DNA from 3 places in the Paenibacillus sp. 23TSA30-6 genome. Region 2 is predicted to be linked to each of the others. Evidence: riboswitches for the same ligand, from Rfam matches in the RefSeq annotation. Region 2 holds a riboswitch; each other region holds the start of a gene.
The links. A riboswitch is a leader RNA that binds a small molecule or an ion and turns the genes downstream of it on or off. The one in region 2 is predicted to bind cobalamin.
Positions count from the first base shown of each region.

Region 1: it holds a riboswitch for cobalamin, as region 2 does, so the genes downstream of both, E0698_RS11010 (ABC transporter substrate-binding protein) here and E0698_RS14270 (hypothetical protein) in region 2, are expected to answer to the same signal.
Region 3: it holds a riboswitch for cobalamin, as region 2 does, so the genes downstream of both, E0698_RS06430 (ABC transporter substrate-binding protein) here and E0698_RS14270 (hypothetical protein) in region 2, are expected to answer to the same signal.

Region 1 is NZ_SLTL01000009.1:197,073-200,906, reverse strand. Features, by position in the region: gene cobD (threonine-phosphate decarboxylase CobD) at 1-191, shown strand, start outside; gene cbiB (adenosylcobinamide-phosphate synthase CbiB) at 181-1,152, shown strand; gene E0698_RS11015 (histidine phosphatase family protein) at 1,194-1,964, shown strand; cobalamin riboswitch at 2,089-2,282, shown strand; gene E0698_RS11010 (ABC transporter substrate-binding protein) at 2,490-3,494, shown strand; gene E0698_RS11005 (FecCD family ABC transporter permease) at 3,491-3,834, shown strand, end outside.
Region 2 is NZ_SLTL01000013.1:140,067-143,900, reverse strand. Features, by position in the region: gene E0698_RS14285 (GerAB/ArcD/ProY family transporter) at 1-226, shown strand, start outside; gene E0698_RS14280 (uroporphyrinogen-III synthase) at 334-1,179, shown strand; gene E0698_RS14275 (TIGR00730 family Rossman fold protein) at 1,351-1,905, shown strand; cobalamin riboswitch at 1,963-2,146, shown strand; gene E0698_RS14270 (hypothetical protein) at 2,108-2,332, shown strand; gene cobJ (precorrin-3B C(17)-methyltransferase) at 2,461-3,834, shown strand, end outside.
Region 3 is NZ_SLTL01000005.1:114,695-118,528, forward strand. Features, by position in the region: gene E0698_RS06420 (xanthine phosphoribosyltransferase) at 1-470, shown strand, start outside; gene E0698_RS06425 (nucleobase:cation symporter-2 family protein) at 464-1,771, shown strand; cobalamin riboswitch at 2,470-2,673, shown strand; gene E0698_RS06430 (ABC transporter substrate-binding protein) at 2,880-3,834, shown strand, end outside.

The sequences.
Region 1 (3,834 bases), on a different contig from region 2:
CGGGGACGTGGAGCGCATCGGCCATTCAACAGGCGCTTGGACAGCGCGGGATTCTTATACGTAGTTGTGCCATGTACCCGGGGCTAACGACGAGCCATTTTCGAATTGCAGTCAAGGACACGGAAGCCAACGGCATGCTACTGTCTGTATTGGGTGAAGTGCTGGAGGAGGAACGGCGGCGTGACAGTTAGCTTGATCATGATGGCTGCATATCTTCTGGACAGGCTGATCGGCGATCCGAGGTGGTTGCCACATCCGGTCATCGGCATGGGACATGCCATTTCTGCCTTGGAAAAGGCGATTCGCCGCCGGGTTCACAGTGACCGTGGTTTGAAACGCGCTGGCTTGCTGCTGCCACTGATTGTGGTGGGCAGCTCCTTCGCGCTTGGCTGGACGTTACTGCGCTTGCTTGCCTGGATTCATCCGTGGCTGTCTGTCGGCGCGGAAATAGTGCTGATCGCCACCACGATTGCTTCCAAAGGACTAAAGGACGCCGGACTGGCAGTGTATCGCGAATTAAAGGCGGGTGATCTGCCTGCGGCACGCCGGGAGCTGGGAATGATCGTCGGGCGGGATACGCAGCAGCTCGATGAGTCTGAGATTGTGCGCGGTACCGTCGAAACGGTGGCTGAAAACATCGTGGACGCGATTATTTCCCCGCTTTTTTATGCTCTGATTGGGGGAGCACCATTAGCGCTGGCTTATCGTGCCGTGAATACCCTCGATTCCATGGTTGGCTACAAAAATGAAAAGTATCTGCATTTGGGCTGGGCCTCGGCACGTCTGGATGATGTCGCTAATTACATTCCGGCACGCCTGACAGCGGGTATGCTGGTAGTAACAGCGTGGGTTTATGGGCATGATGCTGGACGTAGCTGGCGTATGGTAAGGCGAGATGCGCGGCTGCATCCCAGTCCAAACAGCGGCTTTCCGGAATCAGCAGTTGCGGGTGCACTGGGGATTCGCCTCGGAGGCTATAATGTATATCATAGCGTGCGCTCCTTTCGCGCATATATGGGAGAGCTGGTGCGACCGATGGAGCCGGATGATATCCGGCATACGATCCGGCTGATGTTTGCCGTGTCCAGCATGTTTGCGGGATTGTGTCTGTTCGTGTCCGCCGGATGCTATGCACTGGGGTGGATACAGTGAAGCGTGACACACCGAATGCTGCCAATAGAGCAGGAAGCGATATGACCTTGAAGCATTATTTTACAGAACATCAGCAGTGGGACTTGGAACTTGTGCTGGTGCGGCACGGCACAACCTTATGGAACAGGGAACGTCGATACCTGGGGCACTCCGATCTGGGATTGCTACCGGGAGCAGAGCAAGAATTAGAGCCTTTGCGGGAAAAATTACAGAGGCATTCCTTTGCCCGAATCTATTGCAGTGACTTGATACGTTGTCGTCAGACCTTGCAGATCATTTTGCCGAAATCGGAACTGGGACCAGAGCTTGGAGAGGGAACCCCCTTCGAATTGAAACCGGAATCACGGTTGGAGCTGACATCCAAATGGGAGTCTGAACGTTTCCTATCTAATAGTTCCGCTAGGTCTGCCATCATGGAACCACGTCTGAGAGAGCTTCATTTTGGGGAATGGGATGGAAAAACGTATGATATGCTCAAGGATGTGGCGTTGTATCGAGCGTGGATTGATGAGCCGCAGCGAATTACGCCGCCGGGGGGAGAGCCTTGGGCAGACTTTGTGAACCGCCTCGATGAATTCCTAGACTCTTTGTATGAGTGGCGTAAAATGATGGATGTTCAGAAAACAGGCATGCCTGATGCCCCACCTTCTGTTCTGGTCGTCACGCATGGTGGAGTGATTCGTCAGTTGGCTTGTATGCTGGTACCGGGTCATGATTTTTGGAGTCTGAATCCGAAGCCAGGAGCGGCAATTACGATTCGGTTGAGGCTGGGAGAACGACACCAGTGGATAGGAGAGGTGTTTTCTTTTTAGGTCAGATAGGGGCAGGTGAACAGGCGGTTTGGGTTGTAAGCCAGTCTTTTTTAACCTATAATCATCAAGTAAAAGAACGGCTTGACCAACACTACATCAAATATCCAGCAGACGAGGTCGGTGCAGCGGGATGAAACCCTCGGGTTCTTTCCGGTGCGCTGTTAAAAGGGAAGCCGGTGTGAATCCGGCGCGGTCCCGCCACTGTAAATGGAAAAATGCCAGCCCGCTCTGCTTTATGTGCCACAAAGCATATAAAGCAGCAGTAGGCTGTCGCATGTTTCTGTAAGTCAGGATACCTGCCCGTCCGCCTGTCACCATAGTCCTTCGAGGAAAGGATGACGTGTTCGCAGTGACTGTCCATGCGGAAGAAACTGCCGCCTGCGTACGATCTGCGCTAACGTGACCCCTGTGTCCTTATCTGAGGATGCAGGGGTTTTTTGAAAGGAAAAGAAGGCTGGATTTAGCAGATATCGGATGATGTTCAAGTGACGCTCTTAAAAGAATTTATATGGAGGGGTGTAAATCATGGCAGGGAATAGAATAAAGGTCTGGACTACAGGCTTATTGGCTCTGGTCTTGGCGGTTGTGCTGAGTGCATGTGGAGCTAACGGAAAGAACGCTGAAAATAAAGGGGATCAAGCCTCACAGCAACCGGGACAGACGGCAACCGCTCAGGAGCCTCCGGGCAAAACGGTCTACCCGCTGACCATTAAGGATGCGACCGGACAGGAATTTACGTTCAAAAAAGCGCCGGACAAAATCGTTTCCGTCTCCCCGGCTGAAACCGAGGCGCTGTTCGCCATCGGACTGGATAAGGAAATTGTCGGCGTATCCGACTATTCGGATTACCCGGAAGCGGCTAAAAAGAAGCCCAAAGTGGGCGGTATTATGAAGCCGAATGAAGAGGCGATCATTGCTGCGAATCCGGAAGTCGTTTTTGCAGGGATATCACTCAGTGAGCAGGCGACAACCAAGCTGCGTGACATGGGAATTATGATTTTTAAAACGGAGCCGAAAACGGTTGAAGATGTCATGGCTAACATCGAACTATATGGGAAAATTACCGATCATCAGAAAGAAGCGAGAGCGGTAACCGACAAGATGAGAGCAGATGTTGCGGAAGTGAAAGACGGTGTTAAAAATATCGGCAAAGGGCAGAAGCTGAGAGTATACGTCGAATTTTCACCCGGCTGGACGGTTGGCAAGGGAGAGTTTATGGATGAGCTGATTTCTTTGGCGGGCGGGGAAAATGTCGCTGCAACCCAAAAGGGCTGGTACCAGATCAGTGAGGAAAATATTATAGCGGCGAATCCGGACGTAATATTATACAGCAAAAATGTCAAGGACGACAAAACAGGCCAGACGCTCGGCGATATTATCAAAGCCCGTAGTGGATGGGATCAAATATCGGCTGTTCGTCAAAACCGGGTGTTTGCCGTGGATGATAATCTGATCAGTCGTCCGGGTCCGCGTGTAACGGAAGGTCTCAAGGAAGTGGCCAAGGGCGTGTATCCTGAAATTTTCAAATGAGTCGTAGACTGATCGGCTTTGGAGGGGCAGGTCTTGCCTTATTGCTGCTGACGCTGTTGCTCTGTCTCGGCATCGGCTCGGCCAAGCTTCCCGTCAGCCAGATCACGGGTATTCTGGTCAACCATCTGCCGTGGTTAGGTGAGACGTTTACACCGGATTGGAATCCATCCACAGAGCAGATTATTTTGAAGATCAGACTGCCGCGTGTCTTACTGGGAATGCTGGTAGGCGCAGCGCTTGCGCTGGCGGGAGCCGGATTTCAAGGTGTGCTGCGCAATCCGCTGGCTGATCCGTACACGCTGGGGGTATCCTCGGGTGCTTCGGTAGGGGCAGCAGTGCT
Region 2 (3,834 bases):
TAATATCGTCCAAATTTATGATTTCAGCCGGGAATGGACGATGGTAATGGTTATTTTCTTTGTTTTCATGCCTTTTGTGCTATGGCTGCTGCTCCGATCCAAGCCTAAAGAAGATAGCAAATATCCTAAGCCATCTGGAGAGAAGCAGGATAGTGTGAGTCAGCAGGATAGCACGAGCCAGCAAGAAAGCCAACAGGCAGGCAGAACAGGACAAGCTAACTTATAAGTTTACTATATTCATTGGAAAAAGAATTCTTATTTGTCTTTCAGCCCTCTAATTGTATACTTGGTAGAAAGGATTATGACTTCGATTTCTACAAGGGAGGGAACAGGATGGCACAACGCATGGCAGGCAAGAGAGTTGCCCTTGCCGGTCCCCGTAAAGCAGACGAAATGGCATTGCTGGTTGCAAAAATGGGAGGCGAGCCAGTGCAGCGTCCGGCCCAGGGTACGGTTTTTCTGGATGATATTGAGCTGCGCAATGCGGTTGTATCGTGGGTGAAGCAGCCGCCGGACTGGAACATTTTTACGACAGGTATGGGGCTGGACGCGCTGTTCGATATGGCGGAGGATATGGGCGTGGCGGAGCAGATTATGGAGCTGCTGCAATCCTCGAACATTGCGGCGCGCGGCTACAAGACGGTCAATGGACTCAAAAAGCGTGGCTTCATACCAGATGTACGGGACGAGGATGGAAGTTTGGACGGGTTGACGCGTGCTTTTGCGCCGTATGATCTGAAGGGGAAGGAAGTGCTGTTGCAGTTGCATGGTGATCCGACCCCACGGCTGGTGAAATGGCTGGACGAGCAGGGGGCAGTTACCCGGCAGGTACTCCCTTATAAGCATATTCCACCCGAGGAAGCGAATTTGCAAGCACTGCTAGCGGATATTGTAAGTCGTAATGTTGATGCAGTTACGTTCACCAGTGGTCCGCAAATCCGCTTTTTGTGCCAATATGCGAGGGAACAGAAGCAGATGGAAGACGTGTTGGAAGCTTTTCGCCATGATGTGATCGCTGTGTCGGTAGGCAAGGTGACGGCGCAGTCCATTTTGGAGGAAGGTATTGAACGGATCGTGTTTCCAGTGGAGGAACGAATGGGCGCGATGATGGTGGAGCTGGGAAGATATTTTGAGCATAGCGCCTCGGTGCACGGCTACGGTCTTGAAGTTGTGAACTGAAAACTAACCTATATCCTTGCGATAAAGGGTAAAATAAAGATAAGGGCCTACAGGGTCTTTATCTTTTTTTGTTGGAAATGCATCGACAGAAGTTTTTGTTATAACGAAAATATTTATTTAATATAATGAAAAAGCCTCGATGCGGGATACCAGAACAGGAGCTGAGACATTATGAATTCCATTTGTGTATTTGCCGGGTCCAGACCCGGACATTCATCGGTATATCTTCAGGAGGCAGGCAAGCTTGGAGAGGCTATGGCCCGACATCATGTTCGTCTGATCTATGGAGGCTCCAGCAAGGGGCTGATGGGTGAGGTCGCAGATGCGATGCTGGCCGGGGGCGGTCAGGTCACCGGGATTATGCCGACCCTGTTATTCGATGCAGAGATTATTCACCGGGGAGTCACCGAATTTATTGAGGTGGCAAGCATGCATGAACGCAAAGCGGTCATGAGCGAAATGGCGGATGCCTTTATTGCCCTTCCGGGGGGATTGGGAACATTTGAAGAGCTGTTCGAGGTGCTGTGCTGGGCGCAAATCGGCATTCATCGCAAGCCCATCGGGCTGCTGAATGTGAACGGATATTTTGACCCGTTGGCGGAAATGGTGCGTCATAGTGTGCGCGAGGGATTTACCGGAGTTGACCATCCAACGCTGCTGAGTATCTCTGCGGACCCGGACGAATTGTTGCATATGTTAAAAAATAAGGCAGAGAACTTGAAATAAAGCGTTTTTCATGCTTGCACAACTGATTGAGCCAAGGTTATGATAAGACCCATAATCAAATAGCGGACAGACAAGGTGCCTTTGTGATAGCGAAGGGTAACAGGGAATCGGGTGCAAGTCCCGAGCGGTCCCGCCACTGTAAGGAAGAGGATTTTTTCAGACGTCACTCGTGAGAAAACGGGGAAGACGAAAAAATCTGTTGATGCCGAGCCAGGAGACCTACCTTGATCTGTATGCACCGTTAACCTTCGCGGAGAGGATGGGTGTACGAAATCAGGAAATCAGGCGCACGCTGCTTTTTCCATGTTGGTTGCAGGTTTGCGTGGAGCTGAACATGCAGAAGCATTTCAAGCGTGAACAGGCAGATGGAAAGCAACGGCACGATGGCGGAAGACAAGAAGTGTCTTCTTATGCTGTGTCCGTCTGATGATACGATGCGTACATAGGAAACCCATCCGGGCAGGATGGGTTTTTTTGAGTTACAGGATGTCCATATATAAGTGAAATAGATAGAAGTGTGGAAAACATAGCCTAGATTTAAGAAGGAGGATAACGATGAGCCCATTAGGGAAATTGCTCGTGATTGGATTCGGACCGGGGGATATGGAACATATCACCAAACGGGCGCTGGACGCGCTGGCCGAGAGTGAGGTCATTATCGGTTACAACACCTATGTAGATCTGATCCGCCCGTTGTTGAACGGACAGGAGATTGTGCGCACAGGCATGACAGAGGAAGTGAGCCGTGCGCAGGAGGCGGTTCGACAGGCGGAGATGGGCAAGAAGGTAGCCGTCATTTCCAGTGGAGACGCAGGCGTATATGGCATGGCCGGGCTAGTGTACGAAGTGCTGATGCAAAAGGGCTGGCGCCGTGAGGACGGGGTTGAGGTAGAAGTCGTGCCGGGAATATCGGCGATTCAGTCCTGTGCTTCGCTGTTGGGTGCGCCCGTCATGCATGATGCATGCACGATCAGTCTGAGTGACCATTTGACCCCGTGGGAGACGATTGTGAAACGTGTAGAAGCGGCAGCTTCGGCGGATTTTGTCATTGCACTGTACAATCCGCGCAGTGGTCGGCGTACACGCCAGATTGTTGAGACGCAGTCCATTTTGCTGCGTTACCGTGATCCGCAGACTCCCGTCGGGCTGGTGAAGAGTGCTTATCGCGACCGTCAGCAAGTAATTGTGACGACGCTGGAGGACATGCTCAACCATGATATCGGTATGCTGACGACCGTCATCATCGGCAATTCTTCGACGATGGTGTATGACGGTCTGATCGTGACGCCGCGCGGGTATCAGCGCAAGTATACGTTGGGTGCGACCGAGCAGGCGCTCAAGCCGCATCAGCGGCTCCGCACGGAAGCGGAGCCGTGGTCGCTGGGTGCGGAAGAGGATCGCGCGCTGAATGCGTCGCAGACAGGCGCAGCACCCGCAGTGCCAGCCCCTGCGGGTGCTGGCGGGACCGCGCCCGCGCCTTCCGCGAGCGGTGCTGCTGCGGTTGCCACGCAGGCACGCCCGCAAGCGGTGGCTGCCGTGCAAGCCGGGGCGGCCCCGGCATCGCTGGCAGCGGAGGCGCTGAGCCGCCTCGCTGCGGGCGGCAAGCTGCCGGGCGAAGCGAGTGCGCGCTGGAACGGGCAAGCGCCCGCCGTGAGCGTCGCCGGAACGGCAGCCGTGGCCGGAGCGGCGGCTACGGCCGGGACAGCGACAGGCAGCTTTGGCAAGCCTGCGCTGTTTGAGGTGGGCGTTTCCCCCGGCGTGGGAAACAAGAAGTTCACCGCTCGCCAGATGGCGCTGCTCGCCGAGGTAGCGGGTGATGAAGGCGAGCTGGAGTACACGCCGGATCACCAGATCGTGCTGCGCGTGCCGTGCGCGGACCCGGAGGAGCTGGTAGGGCGGCTACGGGATGAACGATTCATCGTGATGCCG
Region 3 (3,834 bases), on a different contig from region 2:
CCATTACGAAGGTGCTTACGATTGAAGCAAGCGGTATTCAGTTTGCTATGGCAACAGCCATTGCATTGGGTGTTCCGTTCATCTACGCGAAGAAAAAGAAGGCAATCACGCTGAACGAGCAGGTATACTTCGCTGAGGTTCACTCGTTTACACGGCAGGAAACCTATCAGGTAAGTATTTCCCAAAAATATCTCGATGCCAGCGACCATGTGCTGATCGTGGATGACTTTCTGGCGACCGGTGCAGCATTGGTCGGACTTACAGATATTGTGAAGGAAGCAGGAGCGGAGCTGGCCGGGGTTGGCTGCGTGATCGAAAAGAGCTTTCAGGAAGGCCGTGGACTGCTGGAACAAAGAGGCATCGCCGTACGCTCTCTTGCGCGTATCGTTTCCATGGCACCGGGCGAGGTTCATTTTATAGAAGAAGCGGGTGCGGTAATTCCTTCCGTTAAGGAGAATGTGGGATGTTAAGCAAACAAAAGTTATTTGCGCTGGGCTTCCAGCATGTGATGGCGATGTACGCTGGAGCGATTGCCGTACCTCTCATTGTAGGGGGAGCATTGCACCTGACGCCAGCCCAGATGGCCTATCTGGTGGCTGCCGATTTGTTCACTTGCGGGATTGCTACGTTATTACAGATTATGGGCACGCGGTTTTTCGGCAGTAGATTGCCTGTCATCCTGGGCTGTACGTTTACGGCGGTGGGTCCGATTATCGCGATTGCGTCGACCTCGAATTTGGCAACCGCGTACGGAGCCATTATTTTATCAGGTATATTCGTGGTGCTCGCGGCACCGTTGTATGGCAAGCTGCTACGCTTTTTCCCGACGGTGGTTACGGGCTCGGTTGTTACGATTATCGGCCTGTCCCTCATTCCGGTGGCGATGAATAACGTAGCAGGGGGTCAGGGTAGCGCGGATTTTGGACAGCCGCGTAATTTGTTGCTGGCGTTAGTTACTTTGCTGGTTATTTTGCTTGTGAATCGGTTGGCAAAAGGCTTTTTACGCTCGATTTCCGTGCTCATCGGTCTGTTTGCGGGTACGGTGGTTGCTTATGCGATGGGGATGGTGCATTTTGCTCCAGTGGCGCAAGCGTCTTGGGTGAGTGTTGCGCAGCCGTTTTATTTTGGTAAGCCTGAGTTTAGCATTATGGCAGTATGTACGATGATTATCGTTAACATTGTCAGCATGGTCGAGTCTACGGGCGTTTATTTGGCAGTAGGCAAGGCGATTGATCAAAAGGTGGAGCAGAAGCAAATCGTCAATGGTCTGCGTTCCGAAGGACTTGCGATTATGCTTGGTGGTATTTTTAATGCGTTTCCTTACACGGCTTTCTCGCAAAATGTAGGTCTGATTTCGCTGACACGCGTCAAGTCGCGGAACGTTATTTTTGCTGCGGGTGGTATTATGGTTGTTCTTGGTTTGCTGCCTAAGCTGGCTGCCTTGACGACAGTGATTCCTAATGCTGTGCTGGGCGGGGCGATGATCGTTATGTTCGGTTCGGTTGCTGCGTCGGGCATGTCTATTTTGTCAGAAGTGGACTTGAGGAAGGAAAGCAATCTGCTGATTGCGGCATGCAGCATTGCGGTGGGCCTCGGCTCTGCCGTGCTGCCCCAAATGTTCGACCAACTGCCGAGCTTTGCCAAAATGCTGCTGCAAAACGGCATCGTATCCGGCTCGATCACGGCGATTGTCTTGAACATCGTTTTAACGAAAAAACAAGCCGAATCGGTCAAAGGTGTGACAGTGTCGGAGGTTCCGCAGAAGGTTTGATAATTAGGATTAGAAAGACAGCCGGAGAGAGGTCGTAAGCCTCTTTTTCCGGCTTTTTGGCATAGAGTTATTGATAAAGCCCTCTTCCTGTATGAAGATGGGGATTTGAGATTCTATTAGAAGAATTTGCTAGAGTGGTAGGCAGAGGCGTGGTATAATCCATCTTATGGATTTTGAATAGTGGTGGATGTTTTCGGACCACGGCGCAGCTTCCCGAAAGGGGGTGAAGCCGATGGTCAACCTTGTGTCGTGCTACGATGTGTTGCGTTGGATGGTTACGTTACTAAGCCTGGTGTTTAGTATTCGTAAACTTTATCGCTGGCTACGTCGGAAATTTCGGAACAAGCGAAAACCCACCGCGTAATTAGGTTAGGCGCCTAACGGTGGGTTTAGCTAAGCATTTAGCGCGCCGTGGTGATCCACAGCCTTTCAAGTCCTAAGAGTCTTTGCCGTTGGTAGCGGCGAAGACTCTTTTTAGTATACGGACACGATGGGTATCTCTATACCTAATTTTATCACGTCCATTGCGTGCATGCAACGCAAAGTCATAGCCTTGATTCTCGCCGTATCGTTCAAATTTAAATTATTATGCGACATTTGTTGACAAGCCTGTAACAACAAAATAAGATAGTCCTAAATCGTAATGAAAAAGAATAAAGGAAGAAAACAGGTGTGAGCCGGACTTTCTATCTACAGGGTTTCGTTGAGATCATGTAGATGGCTGTTGTACGTGCTCACTTAAAAGGGAAGTTCGGTAGATTCCGACACGGACCCGCCACTGTATACAGGCATCAGCAGGGAATTGCTGTAGCTTTCGGAATAGCCACTGGAACTGTGAAGAACCGGGAAGGCCTGAAAGATACGCCTGAAGTCAGGAGACCTGCCTGTTTTAACATCACTGTCAGACCCACGGGATGCTGGGGAGGTGGTTGGGCGTGCTGCTTACGGAATGTCTGAAACCGATCCGATCCCTTCTATGATTAGAGGTGCTTTGAGGTGAGCTTTGGCATTTTATAATGAAAGCATTTCTGACTGCTGATCAGGCGGTCCGGGATGCTTTTTTTGCGTTAGGTATTTGTGAATGACAAGATAGAGGGGGATAAATAGGATGATAAGCAATCGTAAAAAGCGTTCATGGTCCATATGCACAGGGGTGATGCTGCTACTGGCAGTTATGGCTCTTGCGGGATGCTCCACAACTAATAAGACGGCGGACAGCTCCGACAAGGGCGAAAACACATTCGCACAACAGTCCACAACGGACAAAAAGCTGGTGATGGCGTATACGTGGAAGCCGTCAGGCGTTGACCCGCATGGCGATAATAGCTGGGATGTTATGCGTTCTGGCGCAGGCGAGACACTTGTCCGTTTGAATGAAAAGCTGGAGCCTGAGGCTTGGCTGGCCAAGGAATGGAAGCAGGATAGCCCCACAGTCTGGACGTTCAGCTTGCAGGATAAGGTCACTTTTCATAACGGAAAGAGTATGGACGCGGAAAGTGTAAAAGCTTCCCTGCTGCGCTCCATTGAGAAAAGCCATCTGGCAAAGGATTTGCTAGATGTAAAGTCAATTGACGTAACCGAGCCGCTGGTGTTGAAAATTACGACAAACCAGCCGAATGCGGCGCTGGTGTCCAATCTGGCGGATCCATCGACGATTGTGCTGGATGTAGCGTCTATAAAGGATGAGCAGAGCTACCCTGCGATGACAGGTGCTTTTAAAATTAAAGCGTTCAACAAGGATCAATCCTTGGTCGTAGAGCGTTATGACGGATATTGGGGCGAGAAGGCCCGGCTGGCTGAAGCAACGATGAAGTTCATTACGGACGGCAATTCGCGCCTGCTGGCGCTGCAATCCGGCGAAGTAGATGTAGCGACCGATATTCCGGTGGATAACGCGGAGGTATTGAAAAAGAACGATAAGCTGCAAGTGCTGTCGGCTCCCTCTTTGCGCACCCATATGATCGTGTATAACATGGAGTCGTCTCTGTTCAAGGATGCCGCGAACCGCAAAGTAGTGGACAGCTTGATACCACGTGCATCCATTGTGAGTGCGATCATGAGAG